4 regions of the Pseudomonas canadensis genome follow, and region 1 is predicted to be linked to each of the others. Evidence: predicted binding sites of a transcription regulator. Region 1 holds the regulator's gene; each other region holds the start of a gene.
The links. The regulator FliA, encoded in region 1, starts transcription of late flagellar genes. The targets are predictions, from matches to a motif close to CTAAAGTTTNNNNNNNNNNNGCCGNTAA.

Region 1 (3,766 bases):
ACCCATGTCGACCCGGGCCAGTCCCTGGCCAACGCCCTCGACCCGCTGCTGCGCAAACGCGTGGTATTGATCGATACTGCCGGCCTGCAAGCCAGCGACCCGGCATTGCGCATGCAGTTGGAAAGCCTGGCGGGGCGTGGCATCAAGTCGAAAAATTACCTGGTGCTTGCAACCACCAGCCAGAAACAGGTTCTTACCGCTGCGTATCATAGTTACAAGCGTTGTGGCCTGGCCGGTTGCATTCTCACCAAGCTCGATGAAACCGCGAGCCTGGGCGAGGTGCTGAGCCTGGCCATCAGTCATGAATTGCCGGTCGCCTACCTGACCGACGGGCCGCGGATCCCGGATGATCTGCATCTGCCGCGCCGTCATCAGTTGGTCAGCCGTGCAGTCAGCGTGCAAATGCAAGAAGAGCCTAGCGAGGAAGCGATGGCCGATATGTTCGCCGACCTCTACCACAGCCCGGCAAAACGGGTCGGTTGAGGCAGGATGAACACCGTGAAATGTATCTACATCGATGGTCTGCAAGCGATTCACGCGGCCAAGCCATGTAGCCTGCGTCTAAGCAAGACAAGGTAAAGAAATAAAATGGGCAGCATGCATCCCGTACAGGTGATCGCGGTGACCGGCGGCAAAGGTGGCGTCGGGAAAACTAACGTGTCAGTGAATTTGTCCCTGGCCCTGGCAGAGCTTGGCCGTCGTGTCATGCTGCTGGATGCTGACCTGGGCTTGGCGAACGTGGACGTTCTGCTGGGGCTGACACCCAAACACACCCTTGCCGATGTGATCGAGGGCCGCTGTGAGCTGCGCGATGTGCTGCTGCAGGGCCCCGGTGGCATCCGCATCGTGCCAGCCGCCTCCGGCACCCAGAGCATGGTGCACCTGAGCCCGGCGCAGCATGCCGGCCTGATCCAGGCCTTCAGTGATATCGGCGACAACCTCGACGTGCTGGTGATCGACACCGCCGCCGGGATCGGCGAGTCCGTGGTCAGCTTCGTGCGCGCCGCGCAGGAAGTGTTGCTGGTGGTTTGCGATGAACCCACCTCGATCACCGACGCCTATGCCCTGATCAAACTGCTTAACCGTGACTACGGCATGAACCGCTTCCGCGTCCTGGCCAACATGGCCCAGAGCCCGCAGGAAGGGCGCAACCTGTTCGCCAAGTTGACCAAGGTCACGGATCGCTTCCTCGATGTCGCTTTACAATACGTCGGCGCAGTTCCCTACGACGAGTGTGTGCGCAAGGCTGTGCAAAAGCAGCGTGCAGTCTACGAAGCGTTCCCTCGTTCCAAATGCGCATTGGCGTTCAAGGCTATTGCCCAGAAGGTCGATACCTGGCCGTTGCCTGCCAACCCTCGGGGGCATCTGGAGTTTTTCGTCGAGCGATTGGTGCATCAGACGAGCGCAGGACCCGTGCTATGACAGCGACTGGCTACAACGCGTACAAGAAGTCTGCCCGTGACAGTCAGGGCGAGTTGATCGAGCGCTACGCGCCCTTGGTCAAGCGCATTGCCTATCACTTGCTGGCACGCCTGCCCGCCAGCGTCCAGGTCGAAGACCTGATCCAGGCGGGCATGATCGGCCTGCTCGAAGTGTCGACCAAATACGATGCGAGCAAGGGTGCGAGTTTCGAGACGTACGCGGGTATCCGTATCCGTGGCGCGATGCTCGATGAAGTACGTAAAGGTGACTGGGCGCCGCGTTCGGTGCATCGCAACACGCGCATGGTCAGTGATGCAATTCGCGCAATTGAAGCAAAAACCGGTCGCGACGCTAAAGATCACGAAGTTGCGGCCGAACTCCAATTGAGTCTCGACGATTACTACGGGATTTTGAACGATACCTTGGGCAGCCGCCTGTTCAGTTTCGACGACCTGTTGCAGGACGGCGAACATGAAGGGCTGCACGAGGACGGCGCGAGCGCTCATATGGAGCCATCGCGTGACCTGGAAGATGAGCGTTTCCAGGGGGCGTTGGCGGACGCGATTGCCAATTTGCCGGAGCGTGAGCGACTGGTGTTGGCGCTGTACTACGACGAAGAGCTGAACCTCAAGGAAATCGGTGAGGTCCTGGGGGTCAGCGAGTCGCGGGTCAGCCAGTTGCACAGCCAGTGCGCAGCCCGCTTGCGGGGGCGTTTGGGAGAGTGGCGAGCGCGCTGACAGGCAGTGTGGGGACACTGCAGACGATACCGCGAGGGCAAGCAGCCTTCGCGGGTTCGACCCGTGGTGCCCTCGGCAGTCCTTTTTGTGTAATGCCTGTTGATTGAAATGGCGCGTCCAGGTGCTGGGCGCGTTTAAGACTGCTTGGAGGTCGAATTGGACAAGAACATGAAAATCCTCATCGTTGATGACTTCTCAACGATGCGGCGGATCATAAAAAACCTGTTGCGTGACCTTGGGTTCACTAACACGGTCGAGGCGGATGACGGCATTACGGCGATTCCGATCCTCAACAGCGGGAGCATCGACTTTCTGGTAACGGACTGGAACATGCCGGGCATGACCGGCATCGACTTGCTGCGCCACGTGCGCGCTGACGAAAAGCTGCGCAGCCTGCCTGTGCTGATGGTGACCGCCGAAGCCAAGCGTGAGCAGATCATCGAAGCCGCCCAAGCCGGGGTCAACGGTTATGTGGTCAAGCCATTCACTGCATTGGCCTTGAAAGAGAAGATCGAAAAAATCTTCGAACGCATCCACGGCTAATGCCATCGCGGGGGAGCTATGGAGCATAAAGAAACGTCACAGGGAGACTTCGAGTCGACCCTGAAAAAGCATGCTCACCAGTTGGTCGACAGCCTTGAAAAAGGCCAATTCGGCGACGCGGTGCAGTTGATCCATGAGCTCAACCAGACCCGTGACCGCGGCCTGTACCAGGAAGTGGGCAAGCTCACACGCGAGCTGCACAGTGCGATCGTCAATTTCCAGATTGACCCGCATATGCCCCAGGCCGAGGAAATCTCGCAGATCACCGATGCCACCGAACGCCTGTCCTACGTGGTCAGGCTGACTGAGGCGGCGGCCAACCGCACCATGGACCTGGTGGAAAACGCCACGCCCCTGGTCAACGGCATGGCCAACGAAGCCCAGGCCCTGAGCAACGATTGGGGCCGTTTCATGCGCCGCGAAGTGGGCGCAGAAGAGTTTCGTGAATTGGCGCGTCGGGTCGAAGGGTTCTTGTCACGCAGCGAGCAGGAAAACCGCACGGTTTCCAGCAACCTCAACGACATTCTGCTCGCCCAGGATTATCAGGACCTCACCGGTCAGGTGATCAAGCGTGTGACCCAGTTGGTCACCGAAGTGGAAAGCAACTTGCTCAAATTGGTGCTTATGGCAGGCCAGGTTGACCGTTTTGCCGGTATTGAACATGACCGCGAAGCGATCCTCTCGGAAAAAGATCCAAAAAAACATCTCGCCAAGGGTGAAGGTCCGCAGATTCATGCCGATAAACGTGAAGACGTTGTATCGGGTCAAGATGATGTCGATGACCTGTTATCCAGTTTAGGCTTCTAAGGAGCACCCACATGAGCTTCGGCGCCGATGAAGAAATCCTTCAGGATTTCCTTGTAGAGGCCGGCGAAATTTTAGAGCAGTTGTCCGAGCAACTGGTCGAGCTGGAAAGCCGACCGGATGATGCGAACCTGCTCAATGCAATTTTTCGCGGTTTTCACACTGTAAAAGGGGGCGCCGGCTTCCTCCAGCTCCATGAGCTGGTGGAGTGCTGCCACATCGCCGAGAACGTGTTCGACATCCTGCGCAAGGGTGAGCGT
Region 2 (3,766 bases), 1.2 Mb from region 1:
GCTCGGTCTCGTAGGTCAGCACCCGCTTGAACAGCGTGCCGCCCTGATGAGGCAGCAGGTAGTAGTGAATGGAGCCATCAACGGCCAGGGAGGTGAACACCGTCTTGAACTCGCCAGGGCGCCGGGCGATCTGCACGCGGTAACTCATGGGCACGCGCACCCCCAGCAAGTCAATGAACTCGGTAAAACGTGCACCGGCAGGCAATGAACCGGCGTTGCCGGTATCGGCGCTGAGGGACGTGGGGTGCCATTCGTGCCAGCGATCCGGTTGGGTCACATACTCGTAGACGGCTTCGATAGGGGCTCGGATAAAGCGTTCCTGACTGATCCGCTCCAAACGGACCGACTGCTCGGCAGCTCGCATGGCACACCTCCTGTGTTGCGACTAGGAGCTGTCAGAATAGTCCCACTCCCGCACATTGCACGGGAGTGTTTCAGCCGTTTATCAGCGAACCTTGAATCGACCCATCAAGGCAATCACCCGGCCATTCGCCTCCAGCAGGCTTTGGGTATTGGTTTCGGTGGCATGGCCGCTCTGCACCAGCTCTTCGACCATTTGTCGGATCTGCACCATGCTGCGGTTGATCTCCTCGGTCACCGCGCTCTGCTGCTCGGCCGCCGTGGCGATCTGCGTGCTGAGGTTGTTGATATGGCTGACCGAACCGGCCATTTCATCCAGGCCAGTGTTTACCCGTGCCGTGGCATCCGCCGCCGACTGGCAACTGGCCTGGGTGTTTTCCATGGCGGCCACCGAGGAGCTGACGCCCGCGGTCAGGCGCGTGAGCATGTCGTTGATCTGCGAGGTGCTGGCCTGGGTGCGGGCAGCCAGCGCACGCACTTCATCGGCCACCACCGCAAAGCCCCGGCCTTGCTCGCCAGCACGCGCGGCTTCAATCGCCGCGTTGAGGGCGAGCAGGTTGGTCTGGCCGGCAATCGCACCAATCACACCGAGGGTTTCAGTGATGCGTGCGGCGTCCTGGCGCATGTTTTCCACGCTGTGGGTGGCGCTGGACACTTCGCCGATCAAGGCGCTGACGCTGGTGGATGCTTCACCCACCACCACGCGGGAGCGGTCGGCATGCTCATTGGCGCGCTGGGTGAACGCGGCGGTTTCGGCGGCGTTTTGCGCGACGGTGTCGGCGGTGGAACTCATTTCGGTGATGGCGGTGACCGTCTGATCGGTCTCCGAGGCATGTCGCACCAGGATCTGGTTGGTGTGCGCCGAGGTCCGTTGCAGTTGCTCAAGGCTCGACGACATGGCGCCGGTGGCCTGGGTCACTTCACCAATCATGTTCTGCAGGTAAACGATAAAACGGTTCACTGAGTGGCCAATGGCGCCTAGCTCGTCTTCGGCACGGATGGTGATGCGTCGCGTCAGGTCGGCATCGCCGGCAGACAGCGCGTCGATATTGGATTTCAGCGACTTCATGCGCTGCACCAGTTGGCGGATCGCATACACCGCGAGCAGCACCAGCAGCAACACCATGGGGATTTGCAGCAGGGCCAGAGTGCCGAGTACGTCATCGCGCTGTGCAGTGATCAGCGAGGTGGGCAGGGCGGTGGCGAGGAACCACGGCGTGCCACCGATCGGGCGCATATAGAAAGTGCTGGCCACGCCCTGATTGTCGAACTCGCTACGCTGCAGCGCCTGGTCTCGATTGGTCAGGGCCTTGCTGACCTGGGCGGCAAACGCCGAGGTGCCGGTGAGTTCGCTGATGTTTTTCAACACCACCGGGCCGCTGATGCGCGAACTGTTGCTGATGATCTTGCCGTCGCCCTCGACGATCAGCATTTGCCCGCCGATGTCTTTTTCTTTACTGGCTACCAAGTCATTAAAGAAGCCCAGGGTCACGTCGATGGTGGCGACGCCGTACGGCACGCCGTCGCGCTGGATTGCCATGGCGCAGTTGGTGCGTGGCTCCTGGCTGGCGTCGTCCTTATAAGCGGCCGCCCAGGCGCACTGGCCACGCGGGGAGGCCAGGCCGCCTTTGTACCAGCTCTGGTCGTAATAGTTGGGGGCGGGGTCGCTGTTCCAGAAAGTGTTGACTGCCAGTTTGCCCGAAGCATCCCGGTGCCAGAACGTGCTGTGCTTGTTGCGCCCCGGTGTGCGCTGGTTGGGCAGCGGCCAGATCCCGCCACCGAAGACTTTCAGCTCGCCGTACTGGTCGACCAGGCCAGGCAGGACCTTGTCGATGGCATCGCTGTCGAGCAACGGGATGGTCTGGGTGATGCTGCGTTGCTGGGACTGAACCTTGTTCAGCTCGCCCTGGATCTGTTCAGCCACCTCGGCGATGCGGTTGAGCACCACCTGTTCTTCGGTGTGACGCAACGTGGGCGCGACCAACTGGCCGATGCCCACTACGGTCAACACAAATAACACCAGGACGAACAGCACCAGGAACAGGGTATAGCGGGCTTGGATAGAGCGCAGTGGGGGCATGGGGTCGTCCTTACGAAGCATTTATCACCGACGTGGCTTTGTTGGAGCTTCGTCGGGCTATCGGCTTGGCGAGGAGGAGCTTTAGGTACGGTCGTGCAAGAAAACGAGCGCCTGGCGAGGGCGCTCCTTCGGTCAGATATCCAGCATGGCCATTACCGCTTCCGGGTAACGCAGGCCAGCGGTTGCCTCGACAGGGAAGATCGCTTCCAGCGCCGCCAATTCGGCCGGGCTGAGGCTGATCGAGAGGGCTGCAACGTTCTCTTCCAAGTACTTGCGCTGCTTGGTGCCGGGAATCGGAATAATGAAGTCACCCTGCGCCAGTACCCAGGCCAGCGCGAGTTGACCGGCACTCACGCCTTTGTCGGCTGCCAGTGCCTGCACTCGCTTGACCAGTTCCAGGTTCTTGCCGAAGTTTTCGCCCTGGAAACGCGGGCTGAAGCGGCGGTAGTCATCGGCACTGAAATCATCCGGACTTTGCAGGGCGCCGGTGAGGAAACCACGCCCCAGCGGGCTATAAGGCACAAAAGCAATGCCCAGACGTTGGCAGGCGGCGAGGCAGCCGTTGTGTTCCTGATCGCGGCTCCACAGCGAATATTCGCTTTGCAGGGCGCTGATGGGATGCACGTTATGGGCCCGTTCCAAGGTCGCGGCGGACGCTTCGCTCAATCCCAGATAACGCACTTTGCCTTGTTGCACCAACTCGGCCATGGCGCCGACGGTTTCTTCGATGGCGACATCCGGGTCGATGCGGTGCTGGTAGTACAGGTCCAGTGTGTCGACGCCGAGGCGTTGCAGCGTGCCGTCAATCGCCTTGCGAATGTACTCGGGGCGACCGTTGACGCCACGCAACGCCGGGTTGGCCGGGTCGCGCGCAATGCCGAATTTGCTGGCCAGGAACACTTGGTCACGTTTACCCGTGATGGCTTTGCCGATCAGTTCTTCATTGGTGTGCGGGCCGTAGATGTCGGCAGTATCCAGAAAGTTGACACCGAGTTCCAACGCGCGGTGCAGGGTCGCGGTGGCTTCCCGGGTGTCGCTGCCGGGTGTGTAGAAATCGCTCATGCCCATGCAGCCGAGGCCGATGGCGGAGATGAGGGGACCGTTGGTACCGAGTGGACGGGTGTGCATGGGGCCAGCTCCTGGTTGGGAAGGCCTGCATTGTCACGCTCGACAAAATCGGGATAAACCGGCTAAAAGCACTAACACTATTCGGTATTTCTAAATAATCAGCTCAAGGAGCCGGCGCTTGGACCGTTTCAACGCGATGCGCGTGTTCACCCGGATCGTCGAACTGCGGGGCTTTGCCAAGGCCGCCGACAGCCTGCA
Region 3 (3,766 bases), 2.0 Mb from region 1:
TCAAGGATATGACCAATGTTGTCGGTGCTAGCGTTCAGGGTCTCGATCTGGGTGCAAGACAGGCTGATCTTTTGCGACAGTTCCGACATTGCCAGGATGGTTTGCTCTACCACTTTGCGTCCATCATCAGCCTGTTCGCTGGCACCGCTGGCATGCTGCGAAGCGTCGGCAGCGTTACGTGCGATTTCCTGAGTAGCGGCACCCAATTCGTTGATCGCGGCAGCCACACTGTTGGTGCGCGCGCTCTGTTCGTCGGAGCCGATGATCGAGGCGTTGGAAGATGCCATGACACGCTGGGACAAATCATGCACTTGGCGTGTTGCAGAAGACACCTCGGAGATGGAGGCGTGGATACGCTCTACGAACTGGTTGAACGCGCTCCCTACCTCACCAAACTCGTCTTTACTGGTGACATCCAAACGACGGGTCAGGTCGCCTTCGCCCTGGGCAATATCCTGCATGGCAACGCCCATGGTGGTCAGAGGACGCAGCAAAACTTGGATCAGCAGGCTCAAGAGTACTGCAATCGCCACCACGGCAATCAACATGGCTATCAGCGCTGAGGTACGAAATTTACCCAACGGTGCGTAGGCCTTGCCTTTATCGATCGAAAGACCGATATACCAATCCGCACCTGGCAGGCCGCTCACAGGCGTGAACGACAAGATACGTTCCTGGCCATTAAGGATCACTTCCTGACTGACCTTCTCGATACGCACCTGAGTGCCAGGGTAGATGTCCTTGAGGTTCTTCATCACCTGATCTTGGTCGGGACTGACGATGACCTGACCATCGCCGCTGACCAGGAACGCATGACCGATACCACCGAAGTCCACCGAGTTGATGATCTTCACCAGGGTTTGCAGGCTCAGGTCACCACCAACGACACCCAGTAGCTCACCATTCTTTTTCACCGGCAAAGCGATAGTCACGATCTGCCCGCCTACCGCCGCCATGTAAGGCGGAGTCAGCATAGTTTTGTCAGCAGCCACAGCTTGTTTGTACCAGGGGCGCTGGCGTGGGTCGTAGCCATCGGGCATCTTCGCGTCGGGGCGCTGCGTGAATACGCCGTTGGTTTGACCGACATAGGTGAACTGGAAGTTGGCAGTGAAGGCGGGTTGATCGACCAATCCCGGAAGGTCTGCGCCATTGCCCTGATGGGCTACGTTTTGCGCCAGACTTTCGAGTACCAGTATTCGCCCACTAAGCCAGTTTTGCACGCTGCTAGCAGTGAGCTCACCGGATTGCTGAATGGACGACTCCAGGTTCTGCTTGATGGTGCTGCGTTGCAGGTAGTCGTTGTAGAGGGTGAATAACGCGAAGGCCAGAACCACGACGCCTGACGCGGCCAACAGAATTTTATGACTGAACTTGAGATTCATTTCATCGACTTCTTTTGCCAAAGGGGGGTGAGCGTGCCGAGTGGAACATTCCATGTAGCGGTATAGGCGGACTCTCGGGCCGCTCTATTTCGGTGCACGCATGGCTCGTCAGGCTTTCGGCCAAGGCTTGGCAAATCTTAGGAATTTATGAGGTGTTTCCTTTTTTTATGTAGGAAACCGACCAGCGGTAGGCATTTGCGAGGAGATTACGAAGCGCAGTGACTTAATAGTCCTAAACGACAAAACCCCTGTCTGCGTTAGCAAACAGGGGTTTCGGAATTCAATCTTGACGATGACCTACTCTCACATGGGGAAACCCCACACTACCATCGGCGATGCATCGTTTCACTGCTGAGTTCGGGATGGGATCAGGTGGTTCCAATGCTCTATGGTCGTCAAGAAATTCTGTGTATCGGACCGTTGCGCTAGCGACGTGCCGATGAAATTCATGGACTTCTACATAAACAAAACCCCTGTTTGCGTTAGCAAACAGGGGTTTTGGAATTTAATCTTGACGATGACCTACTCTCACATGGGGAAACCCCACACTACCATCGGCGATGCATCGTTTCACTACTGAGTTCGGGATGGGATCAGGTGGTTCCAATGCTCTATGGTCGTCAAGAAATTCGGGTACTGAATCGTGGCTTATGCCTCGCTTCAGCAAATTGGGTATGTGACAGCTTTCGGTGTTTTGTGAGCGTCGAACTTTCGGTTCATTTTCGTCTTCACACACCGCAATCTGATGCTCGTTAGAGTAGTCAAATTGCTTGGGTGTTATATGGTCAAGCCTCACGGGCAATTAGTATTGGTTAGCTCAACGCCTCACAGCGCTTACACACCCAACCTATCAACGTCGTAGTCTTCGACGGCCCTTCAGGGAACTCAAGGTTCCAGTGAGATCTCATCTTGAGGCTAGTTTCCCGCTTAGATGCTTTCAGCGGTTATCTATTCCGAACATAGCTACCCGGCAATGCCACTGGCGTGACAACCGGAACACCAGAGGTTCGTCCACTCCGGTCCTCTCGTACTAGGAGCAGCCCCTCTCAAATCTCAAACGTCCACGGCAGATAGGGACCGAACTGTCTCACGACGTTCTAAACCCCAGCTCGCGTACCACTTTAAATGGCGAACAGCCATACCCTTGGGACCGGCTTCAGCCCCAGGATGTGATGAGCCGACATCGAGGTGCCAAACACCGCCGTCGATATGAACTCTTGGGCGGTATCAGCCTGTTATCCCCGGAGTACCTTTTATCCGTTGAGCGATGGCCCTTCCATACAGAACCACCGGATCACTAAGACCTACTTTCGTACCTGCTCGACGTGTCTGTCTCGCAGTCAAGCGCGCTTTTGCCTTTATACTCTACGACCGATTTCCGACCGGTCTGAGCGCACCTTCGTACTCCTCCGTTACTCTTTAGGAGGAGACCGCCCCAGTCAAACTACCCACCATACACTGTCCTCGATCCGGATAACGGACCTGAGTTAGAACCTCAAAGTTGCCAGGGTGGTATTTCAAGGTTGGCTCCACGCAGACTGGCGTCCACGCTTCAAAGCCTCCCACCTATCCTACACAAGCAAATTCAAAGTCCAGTGCAAAGCTATAGTAAAGGTTCACGGGGTCTTTCCGTCTAGCCGCGGATACACTGCATCTTCACAGCGATTTCAATTTCACTGAGTCTCGGGTGGAGACAGCGCCGCCATCGTTACGCCATTCGTGCAGGTCGGAACTTACCCGACAAGGAATTTCGCTACCTTAGGACCGTTATAGTTACGGCCGCCGTTTACGGGGCTTCGATCAAGAGCTTCGCGTTAGCTAACCCCATCAATTAACCTTCCGGCACCGGGCAGGCGTCACACCCTATACGTCCACTTTCGTGTTTGCAGAGTGCTGTGTTTTTAATAAACAGTCGCAGCGGCCTGGTATCTTCGACCGGCATGAGCTTACGGAGCAAGTCCTTCACCCTCACCGGCGCACCTTCTCCCGAAGTTACGGTGCCATTTTGCCTAGTTCCTTCACCCGAGTTCTCTCAAGCGCCTTGGTATTCTCTACCCAACCACCTGTGTCGGTTTGGGGTACGGTTCCTGGTTACCTGAAGCTTAGAAGCTTTTCTTGGAAGCATGGCATCAACCACTTCGTTAACTAAAAGTTAACTCGTCATCAGCTCTCGGCCTTAAGATCCCGGATTTACCTAAGATCTCAGCCTACCACCTTAAACTTGGACAACCAACGCCAAGCTGGCCTAGCCTTCTCCGTCCCTCCATCGCAATAACCAGAAGTACAGGAATATTAACCTGTTTTCCATCGACTACGCTTTTCAGCCTCGCCTTAGGGACCGACTAACCCTGCGTCGATTAACGTTGCGCAGGAAACCTTGGTCT
Region 4 (3,766 bases), 170 kb from region 1:
GCGGCGAGAAAAACCCCGAGCCCCATGCCGACGATGCCCCACACCACCGTCATAATGGCGAATTGGCGGACCACCTTGTAGTTATAGGCGGTACTTAATGTAGTGTTCATGGTTCCCCATCCACGGTTCAACCCAAGCAAATGCGGCACTTGGGCTGGAGTTATAGGCAGACTAAAAAGCGAGGCAAGCATGGGCAAAGAGCACAAGGCCAGTATTGACGGGGATCAATGGGCGCAGTGTGTACAGGAACGCGGCTGGTTGTGGGATGTCGCGTCGAACGTTGCCGGACCTGAACCTGCGACGCTGATCCTGGCCCACGGCGCCGGTGCACCGATGGACTCATCCTTCATGAACGACATGGCTGCACGCCTTGCCGGGCATGGCGTCAACGTGTTGCGCTTCGAGTTTCCCTACATGGCCCAGCGCCGTGTGGACGGCGGCAAACGCCCGCCGAACCCGGCGCCGAAACTGCTGGACGCCTGGCGCGAGGTGGTGGCCGAGGTGCGACGTCATGTCGCTGGGAGACTGGCCATTGGCGGCAAGTCCATGGGCGGGCGCATGGCCAGTTTGCTGGCGGATGAGTTGGGTGCCGATGGGCTGGTGTGCCTGGGGTATCCGTTTTATGCGGTGGGCAAACCGGAGAAACCACGGGTCGAGCATTTGGCGGGATTGAAGACGCCGACCTTGATTGTGCAAGGCGAGCGGGATGCGCTGGGCAATCGGGCGGCGGTGGAGGGGTATGACTTGTCGCCGAGCATCGAGGTGATGTGGCTGGTGGCAGGGGATCATGACTTGAAGCCGTTGAAGGCTTCGGGGTTCAGTCATGAGCAGCATTTGGAGGCTGCGGCGGTGAACGTCGCCAGGTTTATTGGCGCCTGTTAGGGCTCTATCGCCGGCAAGCCGGCTCCTACAGGGGATTGCGTAACCTGTAGGAGCCGGCTTGCGGGCGATAGCGATTTACCGGTTAAAGCGCTCAACCAGCGAATACTGGGTATTCGCGGTGTGCGTCAGCTCTTCACTCAACTGAGCCGAGTTCAACGCCTGCTCTGACGTCTGGTCCGCCAACAGCGCAATGGTGCTGATGTTGCGGCTGATCTCTTCGGCCACCGAGCTTTGCTCTTCAGTTGCCGCCGCGATCTGCGTGGTCATGTCGGTAATATGCGCCACCGCCTCACTGATGCCCACCAACGCCTGATCCGCCTCCATCACCCGCGCCACGCCTTCTTCGGCCTGGCGATGCCCGGCGTCCATGGTTTGCACGGCGGCGCTGGCGGTTTGCTGCAGCTTGGCAATCAGGGCGTGAATCTGCCCAGTGGATTCGGCGGTACGTTGCGCCAGTTGACGGACTTCGTCCGCGACCACCGCAAAACCACGACCCATTTCACCGGCACGCGCCGCTTCAATGGCCGCGTTCAGTGCCAGCAGGTTGGTCTGGTCGGCAATGCCCTTGATCACGTCGACTACGCCGCCGATCTCATCACTGTCCTTGGCCAGTTGGGTCACGGTCACGCCGGTCTCACCCACTGCAACAGACAGACGCTGAATCGCCTCGCGGGTTTCCCCGGCGATATCGCGGCCGCGACCGGTCAGGCGGTTAGCCTCTTGGGTCGCATCAGCGGTGCGCTGCACGTGGCTGGCGACTTCCTGGGTGGTGGCCGCCATCTGGTTGACGGCGGTCGCCACTTGCTCGGTCTCGACGCGCTGGCGTTCCAGACCGCTGGAGCTGTTATGCGCCAGGGTGTTGGACTGCGCGGCTTGGTCGTTGAGGTGTTCGGCGGTGTCCTGCAAACGCGTAAGGCAGGTCTTCAGACGTGCCTCCTGGCTGAGGATCGACATTTCCAGGCGCGCCTGGGCGCCACGGCTGTCGGTGTACATCTGCGCGATCAGCGGGTCAGAGGTGGTCTGCTCGGCCAGGCGCAGCAAGCGCTTGAGGCCGCGCTGTTGCCAGCTCAGGCCCAGCAGGCCCAACGGCACCGACAGCCCCGCCGCCAAGGCAAAGCCCCATTGGGAGGTGAGGGTGGCGCCGATCATGAAGCTCAACTGACTCACCAGGATAAACGGCAGCCAGTCCTGCAACACGGGCAGCCACTTGTCCCGCTGCGGGATCGCCGACTTGCCTTGGTTGATGCGGTGGTAGAGCGCTTCGGCACGGCGGATCTGCTCGGCGGTAGGCTTGATGCGCACCGATTCGTAGCCGACCACCTGGTTGCCTTCGAAAACCGGCGTCACGTAGGCGTTAACCCAATAGTGATCCCCGGTCTTGCAGCGATTCTTGACAATGCCCATCCATGGCAAGCCTTGTTTGAGCGTGGACCACATGTGTGCGAACACCGCCGCCGGCACGTCCGGGTGACGGACCAGGTTGTGCGGGGCACGCACCAGTTCGTCACGGGAGAACCCACTGATCTCGACGAAGGCGTCGTTGCAGTAGGTGATAACGCCTTTGGCATCTGTGGTGGAGATCAACCGTTGCTGAGCGGGGAAGGTACGTTCGCGCTGGGTAACGGGTTGGTTATTACGCATGGTTGTTCAATCCGCAAGGCTTTCAGGGGTTATCGGCAGCAGTAGGCCATTGTTGAGGGCGATTTTTCGAGAGGCGACACGCCAAGGGCTGGCGCGCAAAAGCGACAGTATCTGCCAAGGCTCTAGGTCAAGGGAGTGGAAGATTTTAGGCGAGATTTCACTGAGCTTAAGAAATCTCATACAGAAAAGTGACAAGTTTTGCCTGAAGCACCCTTTTCCTTGAGATGAATAATGGCCGTGCCGACAGGAATATTCCGCCTTTTCCTAGACATAAATGACCGTTTGATAAAGAATGCACGGGACATTTTGTAAGAAAAATACCGTATTTTTCCCCCCAAAACGCCTCCGGTGTTTTGACTTTTTATAGCTGGAAGACTCTACGTCACTTTTCTTTCGAGCATGCTGCATCGAGGGTGCGAGGGCTGCAGCACAACTGTAGTGGCAATGCGTAAAGGAGTACAAAGTGACACTTGTTCCAGTCATTATCTGTGGCGGTTCGGGCAGCCGCCTCTGGCCGGTTTCACGTTCTGCGCATCCCAAGCCGTTTATCGAATTGCCAGATGGTGGCAATTTGATTCGGAAAACATATAGCCGTGCCTTGGCGTTGGACGCGGTGAGTGAAGTATTGACGATTACTAACCGTGATCTCTACTTCAAGACGCTTGATGAATATGGTGCTCAGGCGCCTCAATTCACGAACTTGAGTTTTGTCCTGGAACCGTTCGGGCGTAATACAGCAGCAGCAGTAGCATTGGCTGCCCTGGAAGTTGCACGCACGCATGGGCAAGATGCCATCATGCTGGTGCTGCCAGCCGACCACTTGATCGATAATCAGGCAGCCTTCGCCACCGCTGTTTCAAGTGCGTGCGAGCTGGCCAAAGATGGCTGGCTGGTCACGTTTGGTGTGAAGCCTGAGTATCCGGAAACCGGTTATGGCTATATCCAGAAAGATAGCGACAGCCCCTTGGGTAGCGGTTTCAAGGTCAAGCGTTTCGTAGAGAAACCGGACCTCGAAACTGCCCAGGGTTATCTGGCGTCGGGTGAGTACTTCTGGAACTCCGGTATGTTCTGCTTCCGCGCCGGAACGTTAATTGAACAAATGGCAGTGTGTGCACCGGACGTGTCCGGTGCCGTGGAGCTGTGCCTGGCGGGTTCTGGCACGATGACCGGCAGCAGTCATCGCAGCCTGCATCTGGAGCCCGAAAGCTTTGCCAACGTGCCTGATATCTCCATCGACTTCGCG

Region 2: RB216_RS14925 (methyl-accepting chemotaxis protein) is a predicted target of FliA. The motif match lies at 2,498-2,525, and genes of this name have one in related genera.
Region 3: RB216_RS00610 (methyl-accepting chemotaxis protein) is a predicted target of FliA. The motif match lies at 1,496-1,523, and genes of this name have one in related genera.
Region 4: RB216_RS21350 (methyl-accepting chemotaxis protein) is a predicted target of FliA. The motif match lies at 2,553-2,580, and genes of this name have one in related genera.

The regions. Positions count from the first base shown of each region.
Region 1 covers NZ_CP133298.1:4,452,430-4,456,195, reverse strand. The annotation lists gene flhF (flagellar biosynthesis GTPase FlhF) at 1-483, shown strand, start outside; gene fleN (flagellar synthesis regulator FleN) at 589-1,422, shown strand; gene fliA (RNA polymerase sigma factor FliA) at 1,419-2,159, shown strand; gene RB216_RS20545 (chemotaxis response regulator CheY) at 2,328-2,702, shown strand; gene RB216_RS20540 (protein phosphatase CheZ) at 2,721-3,509, shown strand; gene RB216_RS20535 (chemotaxis protein CheA) at 3,521-3,766, shown strand, end outside.
Region 2 covers NZ_CP133298.1:3,272,917-3,276,682, reverse strand. The annotation lists gene RB216_RS14930 (SRPBCC family protein) at 1-364, opposite strand, end outside; gene RB216_RS14925 (methyl-accepting chemotaxis protein) at 446-2,440, opposite strand; gene RB216_RS14920 (aldo/keto reductase) at 2,573-3,568, opposite strand; gene RB216_RS14915 (LysR family transcriptional regulator) at 3,687-3,766, shown strand, end outside.
Region 3 covers NZ_CP133298.1:121,810-125,575, reverse strand. The annotation lists gene RB216_RS00610 (methyl-accepting chemotaxis protein) at 1-1,382, opposite strand, end outside; rRNA gene rrf (5S ribosomal RNA) at 1,667-1,782, opposite strand; rRNA gene rrf (5S ribosomal RNA) at 1,892-2,007, opposite strand; rRNA gene RB216_RS00595 (23S ribosomal RNA) at 2,164-3,766, opposite strand, start outside.
Region 4 covers NZ_CP133298.1:4,624,736-4,628,501, reverse strand. The annotation lists gene ccoN (cytochrome-c oxidase, cbb3-type subunit I) at 1-110, opposite strand, end outside; gene RB216_RS21355 (alpha/beta family hydrolase) at 190-882, shown strand; gene RB216_RS21350 (methyl-accepting chemotaxis protein) at 958-2,523, opposite strand; gene RB216_RS21345 (mannose-1-phosphate guanylyltransferase/mannose-6-phosphate isomerase) at 2,987-3,766, shown strand, end outside.